3 regions of the Pseudomonas sp. GT1P32 genome follow, and region 2 is predicted to be linked to each of the others. Evidence: predicted binding sites of a transcription regulator. Region 2 holds the regulator's gene; each other region holds the start of a gene.
What was found. Region 2 encodes FliA, which starts transcription of late flagellar genes. Its sites were predicted from a motif close to CTAAAGTTTNNNNNNNNNNNGCCGNTAA; they were not measured.
Positions count from the first base shown of each region.

Region 1: the regulator FliA is predicted to act here: its motif matches at 3,302-3,329, upstream of ACYZUC_RS24605 (methyl-accepting chemotaxis protein).
Region 3: the regulator FliA is predicted to act here: its motif matches at 2,319-2,346, upstream of ACYZUC_RS27245 (methyl-accepting chemotaxis protein).

Region 1 covers NZ_CM142704.1:5,362,736-5,368,534, reverse strand. Annotated here, with positions in the region: gene ACYZUC_RS24615 (NAD(P)/FAD-dependent oxidoreductase) at 1-808, shown strand, start outside; gene ACYZUC_RS24610 (HvfA family oxazolone/thioamide-modified RiPP metallophore) at 1,155-1,553, shown strand; gene ACYZUC_RS24605 (methyl-accepting chemotaxis protein) at 1,615-3,240, opposite strand; tRNA gene ACYZUC_RS24600 (tRNA-Pro) at 3,393-3,469, opposite strand; tRNA gene ACYZUC_RS24595 (tRNA-Lys) at 3,565-3,640, opposite strand; tRNA gene ACYZUC_RS24590 (tRNA-Pro) at 3,646-3,722, opposite strand; tRNA gene ACYZUC_RS24585 (tRNA-Asn) at 3,732-3,807, opposite strand; gene clpB (ATP-dependent chaperone ClpB) at 4,108-5,799, opposite strand, start outside.
Region 2 covers NZ_CM142704.1:2,625,148-2,630,946, reverse strand. Annotated here, with positions in the region: gene flhF (flagellar biosynthesis protein FlhF) at 1-1,110, shown strand, start outside; gene fleN (flagellar synthesis regulator FleN) at 1,227-2,057, shown strand; gene fliA (RNA polymerase sigma factor FliA) at 2,054-2,794, shown strand; gene ACYZUC_RS12040 (chemotaxis response regulator CheY) at 2,962-3,333, shown strand; gene ACYZUC_RS12035 (protein phosphatase CheZ) at 3,356-4,144, shown strand; gene ACYZUC_RS12030 (chemotaxis protein CheA) at 4,198-5,799, shown strand, end outside.
Region 3 covers NZ_CM142704.1:5,944,752-5,950,550, reverse strand. Annotated here, with positions in the region: gene ACYZUC_RS27250 (hypothetical protein) at 1-384, opposite strand, end outside; gene ACYZUC_RS27245 (methyl-accepting chemotaxis protein) at 496-2,121, opposite strand; gene ACYZUC_RS27240 (transporter) at 2,482-3,504, shown strand; gene ACYZUC_RS27235 (inorganic phosphate transporter) at 3,734-5,347, shown strand; gene ACYZUC_RS27230 (hypothetical protein) at 5,628-5,799, shown strand, end outside.

The sequences.
Region 1 (5,799 bases), 2.7 Mb from region 2:
TGTGGTGCAGCAGATCAGCGTCGCGATCGTTGGCGCTGGCGCCACAGGCGTCGAGCTGGCCGCCGAACTGCACAACGCCGCGCATGAACTGGCGGCTTACGGTCTGGACCGGATCAAACCGGAGAACATGCACATCACCTTGATCGAAGCCGGTCCACGGGTGCTGCCAGCATTGCCGGAGCGGATCGGCGGGCCTGTGCATAAAACCCTGGAGAAACTCGGGGTCAATGTCATGACCAACGCGGCCGTTAGCGAAGTGACCGCAGACAGCCTGATCACCGCCGACGGCAAAGTGATCAACGCCAGCCTGAAAGTCTGGGCCGCCGGGATTCGTGCGCCGGGTTTCCTCAAGGACATCGACGGTCTGGAAACCAACCGCATCAACCAGCTGCAAGTGCTGCCGACCCTGCAAACCACCCGCGACGAAAACATCTTCGCCTTCGGTGACTGCGCGGCCTGCCCGCAACCGGGCACCGATCGCAATGTGCCGCCGCGCGCCCAGGCTGCGCATCAGCAGGCGTCGTTGCTGGCCAAATCGCTGAAGCTGCGGATCGAGGGCAAGGCTTTGCCTGTGTACAAGTACACCGACTACGGCTCGTTGATTTCGCTGTCGCGTTTTTCGGCTGTGGGTAACTTGATGGGCAACCTGACCGGCAGCGTGATGCTCGAGGGTTGGCTGGCGCGGATGTTTTATGTGTCGCTGTACCGCATGCACCAGATGGCGCTGTATGGCGCGTTCCGCACAGCGATGTTGATGCTGGGCAGCAAGATTGGTCGCGGGACTGAGCCTCGACTCAAGCTGCACTAAGTTCTTCGGCGCTCGTTCGGGCCTCTTCGCGGGCAAGTCGGATCGCCGCACCGCTCGCTCCTACAGGTTGGTGGTGACCTTGTAGGAGCGAGCGGTGCGGCGATCCGACTTGCCCGCGAATGGGGCGCCTCGGTCCAACCTGAAAACACTTGTGTGTCTCACTGTATCTCACCCCACGATTTTGCCCCTTCGCTTACAAACTCCCCCCTTGCGCGACACAGTAGCGATACACCTCGCCCGTTAAATGGCCACATCCAAGCAAGGCACCCCGCCCGCTTCGGCTAACGCCGCACTTACGTGGCAACCTTTATCGAGTGGTTGTGTTGCGCAACCCAGGAGATTTGAAATGTCCCGTACCACCAAGAACACTATCGGTTTGCTCGGCGCTGTCCTCGCTGGCGGCATGATGTTGACCGGCACCGTTTTCGCCGCGCAGCCTCTGACCCAGGGCTACCTGCTGGCCTCGGCCGAACAGGTGGTGAAAACCCCTGAAGGCAAATGCGGCGAAGGCAAGTGTGGCGATGCGTCGATGGCAAAAACCGACACCGACGGTGACGGCAAGGTCTCTCGCGCCGAATTCCTGAAAGTCGCGCCGAAGTCCAACTTCGACAAGATCGACACTAACCACGACGGTTTCATCGACGAACAAGAAGCGTTCGATAACGTGAAAGCCAACTACGAAGCCAATGGCAAGAAAATGCCAAAAGGCCTGTTCGAACACCTGAAAGATCAAGACGGCGCCTAAGTCTCAATAAAAAAGCCGCGCTTTTCCTTCGAAAAGCGCGGCTTTTTCATGTCCGGCACATTTACACCCGAAAACGCTGCACCATCCCCTGCAACGCATTGGCCAGTTTCGATAGCTCGTGGCTGGAGGCACTGGTCTGATCCGCGCCGGTAGCGGAACGCACCGACAGATCACGAATGTTCACCAGATTGCGATCCACCTCCCGGGCCACTTGGGCCTGTTCTTCAGCGGCACTGGCAATCACCAGATTGCGCTCGTGAATCTCGTGGACCGAGGCGGTGATGGTCTGCAACGCGTCGCCAGCCCGCTCGGCCAGCACCAGCGTACTGGCGGCACGGGAAGCGCTGGCATTCATCGAGTCCAGCGCCAGGCTCGAGCCGCTGCGCATGCCCTGGACCATTTGTTCGATTTCCTGGGTCGATTGCTGCGTGCGATGCGCCAGTGCACGCACTTCATCGGCCACCACCGCAAAACCGCGCCCGCTTTCACCCGCACGCGCCGCTTCAATTGCAGCGTTGAGCGCCAACAGATTGGTTTGCTCGGCAATGGCCCGAATCACATCCAGCACCTTACCGATGTCCTGAGACTGATTGGCCAGCGACTGCACCAACTCGCCGGTGTGCTGCACATCATTGGCCAGGGCGCTGATGGCACTCGCGGTTTCGCTGACCCGCTCCTGCCCCAGATGCGCCGACTCGCTGGACTGGCGAGTGGCATCGGAAGTCGACACTGCGTTGCGCGCAACTTCTTCGACGGCGGAGGTCATTTCGTTGACCGCCGTGGCGGCTTGCTCAATCTCGTTGTTCTGTTGTTGCAGGCCCTGGGTGCTGTCGAGGGTGACGGCGTTCAGCTCATCTGCCGCCGTGGCCAGTTGCGTCGCCGAGCCACTGATGGCTTGCAGGGTTTCCCGCAGGTTCTGCTGCATGGTCGCCAGCGCCTTGAGCAAACGGCTCACTTCGTCATTGCCATGGGTCGCGATAGGTCGGGTCAAATCGCCCTGCGCCACGCTTTCCGCCGCACTCAAGGCTTCGTTCAGCGGACGGACGATGCTGCGAGTCAGCAACATCGCCAGGCCGACAGTCGCCAACGCCGCGAGCGCGATGAACAGGCTGACGATGGACCGCGAGGTTTCGTAGTGCGCTGCGGATTTCTGGCTTTCAACGGCGACCTGTTTGGCGAACAGTTCCGCCAGGTCATTGAGCTGCTTGCCGGAACCATCGACCACGGTTTTCATGTCGATCAACAGCAGTTTGGTCAGCTCGTCACGGCGACCTTGCTCGGCCAGGGTGAACGACTGGGCAATGCCGGTGCGATAGGCGGCGAAGGTGGTTTTGAACTGGTCATACAAGGCCTGACCTTCAGCGGTGTCGACCAACTTGTCGTAAGCCGCAATCTTCTCGCTCAGTTCCTTGTCGCGGGTGTCCATCTGGCCGCGGTAGGTTGGAATGTTCTTTGGGTCTTGATCCAGTGCCATGCGCAGGGAAATGGTACGGATGCGCAGCATCAGTTCGCGGATCTCGTCACCACCACGGATGCTCGGCAGCCATTGTTTCTCCACCGCCACCTCGCTCTCGCGAATGCTCGACATCTGCCCCAGGGCAAATATTCCAAGCAACGCCACCAGCACGGCAATCAAGGCAAAACCCAGCGCAGCACGAGGGGCAATATTCAGCTGACGAAGAAACATAACGAGTGCCTTTCTTGTTGTTGGCTTGAATGAGAGGTCGCGAGTGCGCCCCGACAGCTCGTTATCGGCTAGTTGTACGATGACTTGAAAGGATTCGGCTTTTTAAAAGGCAAAAAAAATCCCCGTATCTTTCGATACGAGGATTTTTAATATGGTCGGGGTAAGGGGATTCGAACTCCTGACATCCTGCTCCCAAAGCAGGCGCGCTACCGGACTGCGCTATACCCCGGTAAAAAAAAGGCACCTTTTAAAGGCGCCTTCTTCGATCAGCGCTTTTGGCCTCTGATCTTAAGATTCGATTCCAGCGCTAACTGGTTTCAAAAATGGTGGGTCGTGTGGGATTCGAACCTACGACCAATTGGTTAAAAGCCAACTGCTCTACCAACTGAGCTAACGACCCAAAAATGGTCGGGGTAAGGGGATTCGAACTCCTGACATCCTGCTCCCAAAGCAGGCGCGCTACCGGACTGCGCTATACCCCGGTTTGAAATTGGCTCCGTGACCAGGACTCGAACCTGGGACCCAATGATTAACAGTCATTTGCTCTACCGACTGAGCTATCACGGAACTACATATTTCAATTTACAACGGTGAAGCTTTACTGCGTTCTCTTCGACCCGTTCGCATCGCTGCGTTCGTGTGTCTGAGGCGCGCTATTCTACAATCTTAAGCACCTCTGTCAACCCCCTAAATTGCATTCAAGTTAATGATTTGCAACTTATTTCAGATTCCTGCTTGGGGAGCAGAAACCCTTCCGGGTGACTTACTGCGGGGCGCACTTTACAAGCCTTTTCCTTTGAGTTCAACAACCTGACGAAAAAAAGGCCTCGCAACGCGAGGCCTCTTCAGTTTTGTTGCTAACGCGGATCAGGCGAAGACGATTTCGTCGTTTTCCACCACACCCTTGGCGGTATCGCCGGGCATGAAACGACCCGACAAAATCAGCTGCGCCAGCGGGTTTTCGATCCAGCGCTGAATCGCACGTTTCAGTGGCCGTGCGCCGTACACCGGGTCGTAGCCAACCGCGATCAGCTTGTCCATGGCCTCAGGGCTGAGCTCCAGTTTCAGTTCGCGCTCAGTCAGGCGACTGCGCAGACGACCCAACTGGATCTCGGTAATGCCCGCAATCTGATCCCGCGCCAATGGTTCGAAGATCACCACTTCGTCGACCCGGTTGATGAACTCCGGCCGGAAGTGCGTGGAAATCGCATCCATCACCGCTGCGCGCTGAGCCTCACGATCACCGACCAGTTCCTGGATCTGTACCGAGCCCAGGTTGGAGGTCATGACGATCACGGTGTTCTTGAAATCCACCGTGCGGCCATGGCTGTCGGTCAGGCGGCCATCTTCCAGCACTTGCAGCAAGATGTTGAACACATCCGGGTGGGCCTTCTCGACCTCATCCAGCAGGATCACCGAATAAGGCTTGCGACGCACCGCCTCGGTCAGGTAACCGCCCTCTTCATACCCTACGTAGCCTGGTGGCGCACCGATCAACCGGGCCACGGAATGTTTCTCCATGAACTCGGACATGTCGATCCGCACCATCGCCTCTTCGGTATCAAAGAGGAACTCGGCCAACGCCTTGCACAACTCGGTTTTACCGACACCGGTCGGGCCGAGGAACATGAACGAACCGCTCGGACGATTCGGGTCGGACAAACCGGCCCGCGAACGACGCACCGCGTTGGAAACCGCGATCACCGCTTCGTCCTGACCGATCACGCGCTGATGCAACAGGCCTTCCATCTTCATCAGCTTGTCGCGCTCGCCTTCGAGCATTTTCGACACGGGGATGCCGGTCCACTTCGAGACGACTTCGGCGATTTCTTCCTCGGTCACCTTGCTGCGCAGCAACTGGTTTTCGCTTTTGCCATGCTGGTCGACCATTTGCAGGCTGCGCTCCAGATCCGGGATCACCCCGTATTGCAGCTCGGCCATGCGGTTCAGGTCGCCTTTACGGCGGGCGGCTTCCAGTTCCTGGCGGGATTGTTCGATTTTCTGCTGGATCTGCGCAGAACCCTGGACTTCGGCTTTTTCCGAGTTCCAGATTTCTTCGAGGTCCGAATACTCACGCTCATGACGAACGATTTCTTCCTGGAGTTTTTCCAGACGCTTGATCGCCGCTTCATCGCTCTCTTTCTTCAGCGCCTGGGATTCCACCTTCAGCTGAATCAGACGACGCTCAAGACGGTCCAGCACTTCCGGCTTGGAGTCGATCTCCATGCGGATGCGGCTGGCGGCTTCGTCGATCAGGTCGATGGCCTTGTCCGGCAACTGACGATCGGTAATGTAGCGATGACTCAGTTTGGCCGCGGCGATGATCGCGCCGTCGGTGATCGCCACTTTGTGGTGAACTTCATAACGCTCTTTCAGGCCACGCAGAATGGCGATGGTGTCTTCTTCGCTCGGTTCGTCCACCAACACTTTCTGGAAGCGCCGCTCGAGGGCCGCGTCCTTCTCTATATATTGACGGTACTCGTTGAGCGTGGTCGCGCCGACGCAGTGCAACTCGCCACGGGCCAACGCAGGTTTGAGCATGTTGCCCGCATCCATCGA
Region 2 (5,799 bases):
GCCCAGGCCGAACTGAGCCTGCGCAGCGATGGCGAGAGCGACAAGTCCACCAATCGCCAGTTGTTCGCCGGCCTGCCGTTGACCGCCGCCGAGCCGCTGATCGAGCCGACCTACGCTGAACCTCGTCGTCCGGCACCGGCCCCCGCGCCTGCCTCGACCGGTGTTGATCCGCGTGCCTTCGACTCGATGCGTTTCGAACTCAACAGCCTGCGCGAACTGATGGAAGTACAACTCGGTTCGCTGGCCTGGAATCAGTTGCAAGGCAGCCGCCCGGCCCAGGCCAACCTTTGGCGCCGCTTGCAACGCATCGGTTTGTCCGGTCCGTTGTCCCGCGATCTGCTGGAACTGATTACCGACATTGATGAGCCTCGTCAGGCCTGGCGCATGTTGCTGGCGCACCTGGCGCGGATGATCGCCACACCGGAAGTCGAGCCACTGGAAGAAGGCGGCGTGATTGCCATGGTCGGCCCCGCCGGCATGGGCAAGACCACCACCCTGGCCAAGCTCGCGGCCCGTTACGTGCTCAAGTACGGCGCGCAGAACATCGCGCTGGTGAGCATGGACAGCTACCGCATCGGTGCTCAGGAGCAACTCAAGACCCTCGGCCGGATCCTCAATGTGTCGGTGACGCACGTCGATCCGGGCCAGTCCCTGGTGCAGGCGCTGGATCCATTGTTGCGCAAGCGCGTGGTGCTGATCGATACCGCGGGCCTTCAGGCCAGCGATCCGGCATTGCGCATGCAGCTCGAAAGCCTGGCCGGTCGCGGCATCAAATCAAAAAATTATCTGGTTCTGGCAACCACCAGCCAGAAACAGGTTCTAACCGCCGCTTATCACAGTTACAAGCGCTGCGGGCTCGCTGGCTGCATCCTGACTAAACTGGATGAGACGGCAAGCCTGGGCGAGGTGTTGAGCCTGGCGATCAGTCATGAATTGCCGGTGGCTTACCTGACTGATGGACCGCGTATTCCGGATGATCTGCATCTGCCGCGTCGTCATCAGTTGGTCAGTCGCGCCGTCAGCGTGCAAATGCAGGAAGAACCCAGCGAAGAAGCCATGGCTGACATGTTCGCTGATATTTATCACAGCCCGACCAAGCAGGTTGGCTGAGGTATTAATGAACAGTTTTTGTACCTACATCGATGGTCTGCCATGCATTGTTCAGTTGATGAACGCGCAGCCAGTAATGTGGCCTCCGTCTATGCAAGACAAGGTAAAGAAATAACATGGGCAGCATGCATCCCGTACAGGTGATCGCGGTGACCGGCGGCAAAGGTGGCGTCGGGAAGACTAACGTGTCAGTGAACTTGTCCCTGGCTCTAGCTGAGCTCGGCCGGCGCGTCATGCTGCTGGACGCCGATCTGGGGCTGGCGAATGTCGACGTCCTGCTGGGACTGACACCCAAACGTACCCTGGCCGACGTCATCGAAGGCCGCTGTGAGCTGCGCGACGTGTTGTTGCAGGGGCCAGGCGGCATCCGCATCGTCCCGGCCGCGTCCGGCACTCAAAGCATGGTTCATCTGAGTCCGGCCCAGCATGCCGGCCTGATCCAGGCGTTCAGCGATATCGGCGACAACCTCGACGTGCTCGTGATCGACACCGCTGCGGGTATTGGTGACTCGGTAGTCAGTTTTGTTCGCGCCGCGCAAGAAGTCTTGCTGGTGGTCTGCGACGAGCCGACTTCGATCACGGATGCCTACGCCCTGATCAAACTGCTCAACCGCGACTACGGCATGAACCGCTTCCGCGTCCTGGCCAACATGGCCCAGAGCCCGCAGGAAGGCCGCAACCTGTTCGCCAAGTTGACCAAGGTCACGGACCGCTTCCTCGACGTCGCCTTACAATACGTCGGTGCGGTGCCGTACGACGAAAGCGTGCGCAAGGCTGTGCAGAAACAGCGCGCGGTCTATGAAGCCTTCCCTCGTTCCAAGTGCTCCCTGGCTTTCAAGGCCATCGCACAAAAAGTCGATACCTGGCCGCTGCCTGCCAACCCGCGCGGGCACCTGGAGTTTTTCGTCGAGCGCCTCGTGCAACAAACGGCAGGACCCGTGCTATGACAGCCAGCGGTTACAACCTCTACAAGAAGTCGGCGCGTGACGCGCAGTACGAGCTGATCGAGCGTTACGCGCCACTGGTCAAACGCATTGCTTACCACCTGCTGGCGCGACTGCCAGCCAGTGTCCAGGTCGAAGACCTGATCCAGGCCGGGATGATCGGCCTGCTTGAAGTATCCACCAAATATGACGCCAGCAAAGGCGCGAGTTTCGAGACGTACGCGGGCATCCGGATCCGCGGCGCCATGCTTGATGAAGTGCGCAAAGGGGACTGGGCGCCACGTTCGGTCCACCGCAATACCCGCATGGTCAGCGACGCAATTCGCTCGATTGAAGCTAAAACCGGCCGTGACGCTAAAGATCACGAAGTTGCGGCCGAACTCCAATTGAGTCTCGACGATTACTACGGGATTTTGAACGACACCCTGGGCAGCCGCTTGTTCAGTTTCGACGACCTGTTGCAGGACGGCGAACACGAAGGGCTGCATGAGGATGGCGCGAGTGCTCATCTCGAGCCGTCGCGCGATCTGGAAGATGAACGCTTCCAGGCAGCGCTGGCGGACGCGATTGCCAATTTGCCGGAGCGTGAGCGACTGGTGTTGGCGCTGTACTACGACGAAGAGTTGAATCTCAAGGAAATCGGTGAGGTCCTGGGGGTCAGCGAATCTCGGGTCAGCCAGTTACACAGCCAGTGCGCGGCCCGTTTGCGGGGGCGTTTGGGGGAGTGGCGAGCGCGCTGAAGGCAGTGTGGGGACACTGCGAACTTGGCTGGTGTGGTGTTGAACTGCACCGGTCTCGATCTGTTGTGCTCCAGACAGTCATTGAGTGCTTTGCCGGATTGATTGAAATGGCGCGTCCAGGTGCTGGGCGCGTTTAAGTCTGCTTGGAGGTCGAATTGGACAAGAACATGAAAATCCTCATCGTTGATGACTTCTCAACGATGCGGCGGATCATAAAAAACCTGTTGCGTGACCTTGGGTTCACCAACACGGTCGAGGCCGACGATGGCATTACTGCCATTCCGGTTCTCAACAGCGGAAGCATCGACTTTCTGGTAACAGACTGGAACATGCCTGGCATGACCGGTATCGATCTGCTGCGCCACGTGCGCGCCGATGAAAAGCTCAAGCACCTGCCGGTGCTGATGGTGACCGCTGAAGCCAAGCGCGAGCAGATCATTGAAGCGGCCCAGGCCGGCGTAAACGGCTATGTGGTCAAACCCTTCACGGCCCAGGCGTTGAAAGAAAAAATCGAGAAGATTTTCGAACGCATCGGTTGAGAAACTGCGCCACGGGGAAGCTATGGACCAAAACGAATCTTCACAGGGCGATTTTGAATCGACCCTGAAAAAACACGCGGTCGAACTGGTCGAAAGCCTTGAAAAAGGCAAGTTCGGCGACGCTGTGCAACTGATCCATGAGCTCAACCAGACCCGTGACCGCGGCCTGTATCAGGAAGTGGGCAAGCTCACCCGCGAGCTGCACAGTGCGATCGTCAATTTTCAGATTGACCCGCACATGCCGCAAGCCGAGGAAGTGTCCCAGATCACAGATGCCACCGAGCGTCTGGGTTACGTTGTCAAGCTGACAGAGGCCGCAGCCAACCGCACCATGGATCTGGTCGAAAACTCCACGCCGCTGGTCAACAGCCTGAGCGATGAAGCTCAGGCGCTGAGCACGGACTGGGGGCGGTTCATGCGTCGCGAAGTCGGGGCTGAGGAGTTTCGTGAACTGGCACGGCGTGTCGATGGTTTCCTGACACGCAGCAGCGTGGACAACCGTGCGGTGTCGAGCAACCTCAACGACATTCTGCTCGCTCAGGATTATCAGGACCTCACCGGTCAAGTGATCAAGCGTGTGACCCAATTGGTCACCGAAGTTGAAAGCAACCTGCTCAAGCTCGTGCTTATGGCCAGTCAGGTGGACCGCTTTGCGGGCATCGAACATGACCGTGAAGCGATGCTTGCAGAAAAAGATCCGCAAAAACATCTCTCTCAGGGTGAAGGTCCGCAGATTCATGCCGATAAAAGAGAAGATGTTGTGTCCGGTCAGGACGATGTGGACGATTTGTTATCCAGCCTGGGATTCTAGAGTTTTAGCATTTTAGGTTTTTTAGGTTTTTAGACCTTAGGAGCACCCCCTTAATGAGCTTCGGCGCCGATGAAGAGATCCTTCAGGATTTCCTGGTTGAGGCCGGCGAGATTCTAGAGCAACTGTCCGAACAGCTGGTCGAGCTTGAAAGCCGACCGGATGATGCGGACTTGCTCAATGCAATTTTTCGCGGTTTTCACACTGTAAAAGGGGGCGCCGGCTTCCTCCAGCTCAACGAGCTGGTGGAGTGCTGTCACATCGCCGAGAACGTGTTTGACATCCTGCGCAAGGGTGAACGTCGCGTCGACTCGGAATTGATGGACGTGGTTCTCGAAGCGCTGGACGCGGTGAACAGCATGTTCAGCGAAGTCCGCGAGCGCGGCCCGATAACGGCCGCCACGCCTGAATTGCTTGCCGCCCTGGCCCGTCTGGCCGAGCCGCAAACCGCCGATCAAGCCGCACCTGTGGCTGAAGTGGTGGAAGAACCGGCTGCCGAAGCCGAATCAGGCGACATCACCGATAACGAATTCGAACAACTGCTGGACTCGCTGAACGCCGTCAAGGCTCAGGCTGAGGCCCCGGCCGCTGTTCCGCTGCCGGCCGGCGATGCCGCGACCAGCGATGAAATCACCGATGCCGAGTTCGAGTCATTGCTCGATCAGTTGCACGGCAAAGGCCAGTTCGCCGTCGACGCGGTGGCAACACCCGCTGCGCCTGCCGCACCGGCTGCGCCGAAAGCGCCAGGTGACAGTTCCGACATTACCGACGATGAGTTCGAAGCACTGCTCGATCAGCTGCACGGCAAGGGCAACTTTGCGGTCGACGCGCTGGAATCGGCCATTGCCTCGGTACCGACCCCGGCTGTGCCAACCGCAGCAGCGGCTGGCGGTGATCTGATCTCGGATCACGAGTTCGAATCGCTGCTCGACGAATTGCATGGCAAAGGCAAGTTCACTGAAGTCGGCACCGGTTCCGCCGCCTCCTCGGTAGCAACGCCCGTCGCCAAGGCCCCGGCACCTGTCGCCAAGGCGCCCGAGCCAAAAGCCGAAGCAGCGAAGCCTGCTGCCGCCGCTGCACCGAAACCTGCCGCCGCCGCTGCTGCACCGGCGCCTGCCCGCGCCGCTGCCGCGCCGCCTGCGGAAAAACCGGCCAGCGAAGCCGAGACCACCGTGCGGGTCGACACCGCGCGTCTCGACGAAATCATGAACATGGTCGGCGAGTTGGTACTGGTGCGTAACCGCCTGGTTCGCCTGGGTGCCAATAGCGCCGATGAAGCCATGTCCAAAGCCGTGTCGAACCTCGACGTGGTCACGGCCGACCTGCAAACCGCGGTCATGAAGACCCGGATGCAACCGATCAAGAAAGTCTTCGGGCGCTTCCCGCGCCTGGTTCGCGACCTGGCTCGCCAGCTCAAGAAAGAGATCAACCTGGAGTTGGTCGGCGAAGAAACCGACCTCGACAAAAACCTTGTCGAGGCCCTGGCCGACCCGCTGGTCCACTTGGTGCGCAACTCGGTCGACCACGGTATCGAAGAGCCGGCCGATCGCGAAGCGATGGGCAAACCGCGCAGCGGCAAAGTGATTTTGTCCGCTGAACAGGAAGGCGACCACATCCTGCTGTCCATCTCCGATGACGGCAAGGGCATGGACGCCGAC
Region 3 (5,799 bases), 3.3 Mb from region 2:
CTGCAACGCCGCCAACAACGCCGCCGTTGCGGTCTGCAACGAACCGGAGGTCGTCGCAATCTGCGACTGAGCCGCCGCCACATCGGCGGCCTTGGCGTCTGCACTTTCCTGTTTGGCCTGGGCCGCTTGCAGTTGTTGCTGTTGTTCCTGCAATTGCTTTTGCAGCTCGGCGATCTGCTTGCGCAGGGCTTTCACCGAATCCGATTCTTCGCTGCTGCTGGAGCTGCCGCCACTCGCCGCCGGTGCGCCGTCGGCGGACACCTTGGTGGTGTCGCTGGACGCCTCGGCGCTGGCGGTGACAGACGTGTCGTCAGTGCTTGCTGTGGCTTTGGCCGAAGCAGTGGCGACGGGCTGGATGATCGAAACAGACGAGATGTTAACCATGGCGTTTTCCATTGAGGTGATGGGTATACGCTCATCATCGACATCGGGTCAGCGGACTTGAGATCGACTGTGTACCCACTCGGTAAGCAAGCCGGTACACAGCCATTTCCCTTACGCGCTCAAGCGCGCCGTCACCTCGTTCAACTGCCCCGACAACCCGTGCAGGTTGTGGCTGGCCGCTTCAGTGCGCTGCACGTTGTCGAGGTTGGTACTGGCGATGCTGGTGATCTCGGTAAGGTTGCGCGAGATGTCTTCGGCGACCGAGGTCTGCTCTTCGGCGGCGGTGGCGATCTGGCGGTTCATGTCGCGAATCGCTTCCACGGCATGCGTGATGCGCTCCAGCATGGCGCCGGCCTCAGTCACTTGCTGAACGCTTTCTTCGCTGCGCGACTGGCCGCTTTCTATCGCCTGGGCCGCGTCCACCGCACCGGTTTGCACGGTCTGGATGATCTGGTTGATCTCGATGATCGACGCCGCCGTGCGCTGCGCGAGGCTGCGCACTTCATCGGCCACCACGGCAAAACCGCGGCCCGCCTCACCGGCACGCGCCGCCTCGATTGCCGCGTTGAGTGCCAGCAGGTTGGTTTGCTCGGCGATGCCGCGAATCACTTCCAGCACCTTGCCGATGCGTCCGCTGTCGGTTTCCAGTTGGCGGATGACCGTGGCGGTGTTGGCGATTTCGCCGCGCATGCGTGTGATGGTGTGGATGGTGCCCTGCATGACTTTTTCGCCCTGCTGGGCGGACTGGTCGGCATCGTCGGCGGCACGTGCCGCATCGGCGGCGTGGCGCGCGACTTCTTGCGCGGTGGCAGACATTTCGTTCATCGCCGTGGCCACTTGGTCGGTGCGGTTGAACTGCTCGTTGGTGCCACTGGCCATGAGGCTGGCAATCGAATTCAGCTCACCGCTCGCGCTGTCCAGATCCTTGGCACTGACCTGCAAACGGCTGAAGGTTTCAGCGAGAAAATCACGCAAAGTGTTGGCCGCCACCGCTAACTTGCCCAGCTCGTCCTGACGGGTGCTGGCCACGCGTTCGGCAAACTTGCCCTGGCTAAGTTGCGCCACGTAGTCGATCAATTTGCGGATCGGTTCGACCAGGTTGCGGTTGACCAGCCACAGGCTCAACAGCCCGATCAACAAGCCCGAAGCGAGCATCACAATGATGCCCAACAACACGGTGCGATCGGCGCTGGCGCTGATCAGCTTCGACTGCTCGACGCCCTGTTTGCGCAGTTCGCTGACCAGTTCGCTCATCTGGTCGCTGGCTGCACGGTCGACACCTTTGACTGCGGTGTCGCCCGCCGTTGGATCGGCACCGGCCGCCACGTAAGCATCGCGACCTTTCTGGTATGCCGCGCCCAACTGACGATGCTCGTCACGCAGGCGTTCGATGCGGGTCTTGAGTTGCGGCTCGATGCCCTTCTGCCCGGCCAGTTCGCCGAGGATGCCCTGCACCTCGCGCTGACGGTCTTCGAATTGCTTCCAGTATTTGTCCAGGTCTGCCGGCTGCTTGCCGCGCAGCAGGACGTTTTTCCATTCCTGCACCTGCACCTTGAATTGAAGGTTGGCTTCATCGATCAATTGAGAGGTGTGCAGCGGGCCGTCAATGAGATTCGCGTAGCTTTGAACGCCATTCGACAGAAAGTGAAAACAGGCCAGGGCGATCAACAGCATCGCAAACAGGCTGCCGCTCAACAGGGCGAGAATTTGCGCTCTCAAGGACTTTTGCAAAGACATCGGAAGGTACTCGTGACAGGAATGAGGCACGCCTTGGGGTGGCGTGAAAGTAATCCGGACATTCCCTGTCTACAGCGTCGAACGCATGCTCTTTGTAGGAGCCGGCTTGCTGCGGGCGGCGTTCCGACGATAGCGTCCGGCCAGTCGGGAAATAGGTCGACTGCCCAGACGCTATCGCCAGCAAGCCGGCTCCTACGAGATCGGCGTGTCAGGGCCGTTCTTGAGCGGTTCCGACAGCCGGTAGAAGGCACTTGGCCAGCTCCACGAAGCTGTCACAAAACTGTCAAGACGCCTTGCGATGATGCGGCTCAAGTGAACCTGTGAAACCCGCGACAGGCCGCCTCCTCACAGCGAGACCTCATGAACCACAGCATCGACCAAAGCCATCGCGACCCGGACCTGTTCGGTCTGCTGTACGGTTTCAGTTTTCGTCCCGGCGAACGCGGTCGGGAAATCGATTCGGCCATGGCGCTGCGGTCCCTGCAACAATCGGACGACAGCGACGAATTTCTCTGGCTGCACCTGAACCTCGCTCACGCCGCGTGCGAGCGCTGGATGAAAAGTCATCTGGAATTGCCCGACGAGTTTTTCGAAGCCTTGCATGAAGGCTCGCGTTCGACGCGCATCGAGCATGTCGATTCGGCATTGCTGGCGGTGGTCAACGACGTGGTGTTCAACCTCAGCAGCATGGTCTCCTCGGATGTGTCGACGCTGTGGGTGTGTGCGCGCAGTCGGCTGATCATCAGCGCGCGCCTGCAACCGCTGCACTCGGTGGACAAGTTGCGTTCCTCGGTGAAAGCCGGTGAGCGTTTTCGCTCGCCGCTGGAATTGCTCGTGCATTTGCTGCGCGACCAGGGCGAAGTGCTGACGCAGATCGTGCGCAAGACCAGCCTCAGCGTCGATCAGATCGAAGATGAATTGCTGTCCTCGCGGCTGTCGACCAACCGCGCGGAGCTGGGCGCCAATCGCCGGGTGCTGGTGCGCTTGCAACGGCTGCTGGCGCTGGAGCCGGGCTCGTTGCTGCGCCTGCTCAATCGCCCGCCGCAATGGTTGCAGAAGGAAGACGTAAAGGAGTTGCGCAAATCCACCGAGGAATTTGCGCTGATCATCAACGACCTCACGGCGCTGGGTGAGCGGATCAAGCTGTTGCAGGAAGAGATTGCCGCCAACCTCAACGAGCAAAGCAACCGCACGCTGTTTACCTTGACCGTGGTCACGGTGCTGGCGTTGCCGATCAACATCATTGCCGGTTTTTTTGGCATGAACGTGGGGGGCGTGCCGCTATCGCAGGACCCTGAGGGGTTCTGGATCCTGGTGGCCTTGGTCGCGACGTTTACGGTGATTGCAGGGCGTTGGGCATTCAAAAAACGCGAGGATTATTAAGCAACCACCACCCCCTGTAGGAGCGAGGCTTGCCCGCGAATGGAACACCTCGGTTTAACTGAATGACCGCGTTATCGTTCTTCGCGGGCAAGCCTCGCTCCTACAGGGGACGGTGTGTGTTCGGATCGGTGGTATCAGCAAAAACCCCAAACACTGACCCAACGCAGCCTCCCTGTAATATTTAGCAACGATCATGACCGACACACTTCCCTCCTCAGGATTGTCCGTCATGGCTACTCCTTCCTACACCGCCGCCCAGGCGCCCGCCAGCAGCGCCAGACCGCAGCTCGACAAGAAACCCGGCCTGTTCACCCTGGTGATTTTCTTCGGCGTGCTGGCCAGTGGACTGTTGTTCACCGCGTACAGCCTGATGCACGACATGAGCGAACTCGGCACGGTGGTCACCACCTGGACGCCGTTTCTGTTGCTGGGCGTGGCGCTGCTGATCGCGCTGGGCTTTGAGTTCGTCAACGGTTTCCACGACACCGCCAACGCGGTGGCCACGGTGATTTACACCAACTCGATGCCGCCGAATTTCGCGGTGGCCTGGTCCGGGTTCTTCAACTTCCTGGGGGTGTTGCTGTCCAGCGGCGCGGTGGCGTTCGGCATCATCGCCCTGCTGCCGGTGGAACTGATTCTGCAAGTCGGTTCGTCCGCCGGGTTCGCGATGATTTTCGCCCTGTTGATCGCCGCGATTCTGTGGAACCTCGGCACCTGGTGGCTGGGCTTGCCGGCGTCGTCGTCGCACACGCTGATCGGTTCGATCATTGGTGTCGGCGTGGCCAATGCCCTGATGCATGGCCGCGATGGCACCAGCGGCGTGGACTGGGCGCAAGCCACCAAGATCGGTTACGCGCTGCTGCTCTCACCGCTGGTCGGCTTTGGTTTTGCCGCGCTGTTGCTGCTGGCCTTGCGCGCCTTCGTCAAGAATCGCGCGTTGTACAAGGCGCCAGAAGGCAACACGCCACCACCGTGGTGGATTCGCGGCATGCTGATCGTGACCTGCACCGGCGTGTCGTTTGCCCACGGTTCCAACGACGGCCAGAAAGGCATGGGCCTGATCATGCTGATTCTGGTCGGCACGCTGCCAATGGCTTATGCGCTGAACCGCACCATGCCGGCCGATCAGGCTTTGCAGTTCGCCGCCGTCGCCGAAGTCACCCAGCAAGCGCTGGTGAAAAATTCGCCGCTGCCGGCACCGGCCGACCCGCGTGCGGTGTTGTCCGACTACGTGCGCAGCAAGGAAGCCACGCCGCAACTTATCCCGGCCCTCGCCGCGCTCACCGGCCGTATCGGCGCCGAGGTCAAGGGTTACGGCTCGTTGTCCAAAGTGCCCGCCGAAGCCGTGGGGAACGTGCGTAACGACATGTACCTGACCAGCGAAACCATTCGCCTGATGGACAAGAACAAGGTCGGCAACTTCGACGCCGACACCAGCGGCAAGCTGCAACTGTTCAAGCAGCAGATCGACAACTCGACGCGGTTTATCCCGTTGTGGGTGAAGATCGCGGTGGCGATTGCGCTGGGCCTGGGCACCATGGTCGGCTGGAAACGCATCGTGGTGACCGTCGGCGAAAAGATCGGCAAGACCCACCTGACCTACGCGCAAGGCGCCTCGGCTGAAACCGTGGCCATGCTGACCATCGGCGCGGCGGACATGTTCGGATTGCCGGTGTCGACCACCCACGTGTTGTCTTCAGGGGTGGCCGGGACCATGGTCGCCAACGGTGGCGGCTTGCAGATGAAGACCATCCGCAATCTGCTGATGGCGTGGGTGTTGACCTTGCCGGCGGCGATTCTATTGTCGGGCAGTTTGTACTGGTTGTTCACCCAGATTTTCTAGCGTCAACACAACCCCCTGTGCCGGACGGCCCCTGTGGGAGCGAGCCTGCTCGCGAAAGCGTTATGTCAGCTGCATTTATGTCGACTGACACAACGCCTTCGCGAGCAGGCTCGCTCCCACATTGCGCAGTCAGCCACAGGATTTTTTTCGTCTGGAGAATGCTTTTCGTCGCAAATTCAGGGGATTGCGCTTTTATTGGTCCTCCGCCCACCGGATTGCTCTTCAGTTTGCTAACGTGTGGCCGACTCTTAAGAGACTCGATGTATTCAGGAGAGGAACCGTGAATCTGTACATCAATCAGCTTCAACACAAAGCTGACTTCAAAGAAGCCATCTATGGCGGCGACATCTTCCTGAACACACAACTGCGCGCCGCCAAAGAGCTGTGCGCGTTCGCCCAGGAAAGCATCACCGCTGCCTTCGACGGCGAGACCAACCACCAGGCGCTGCACA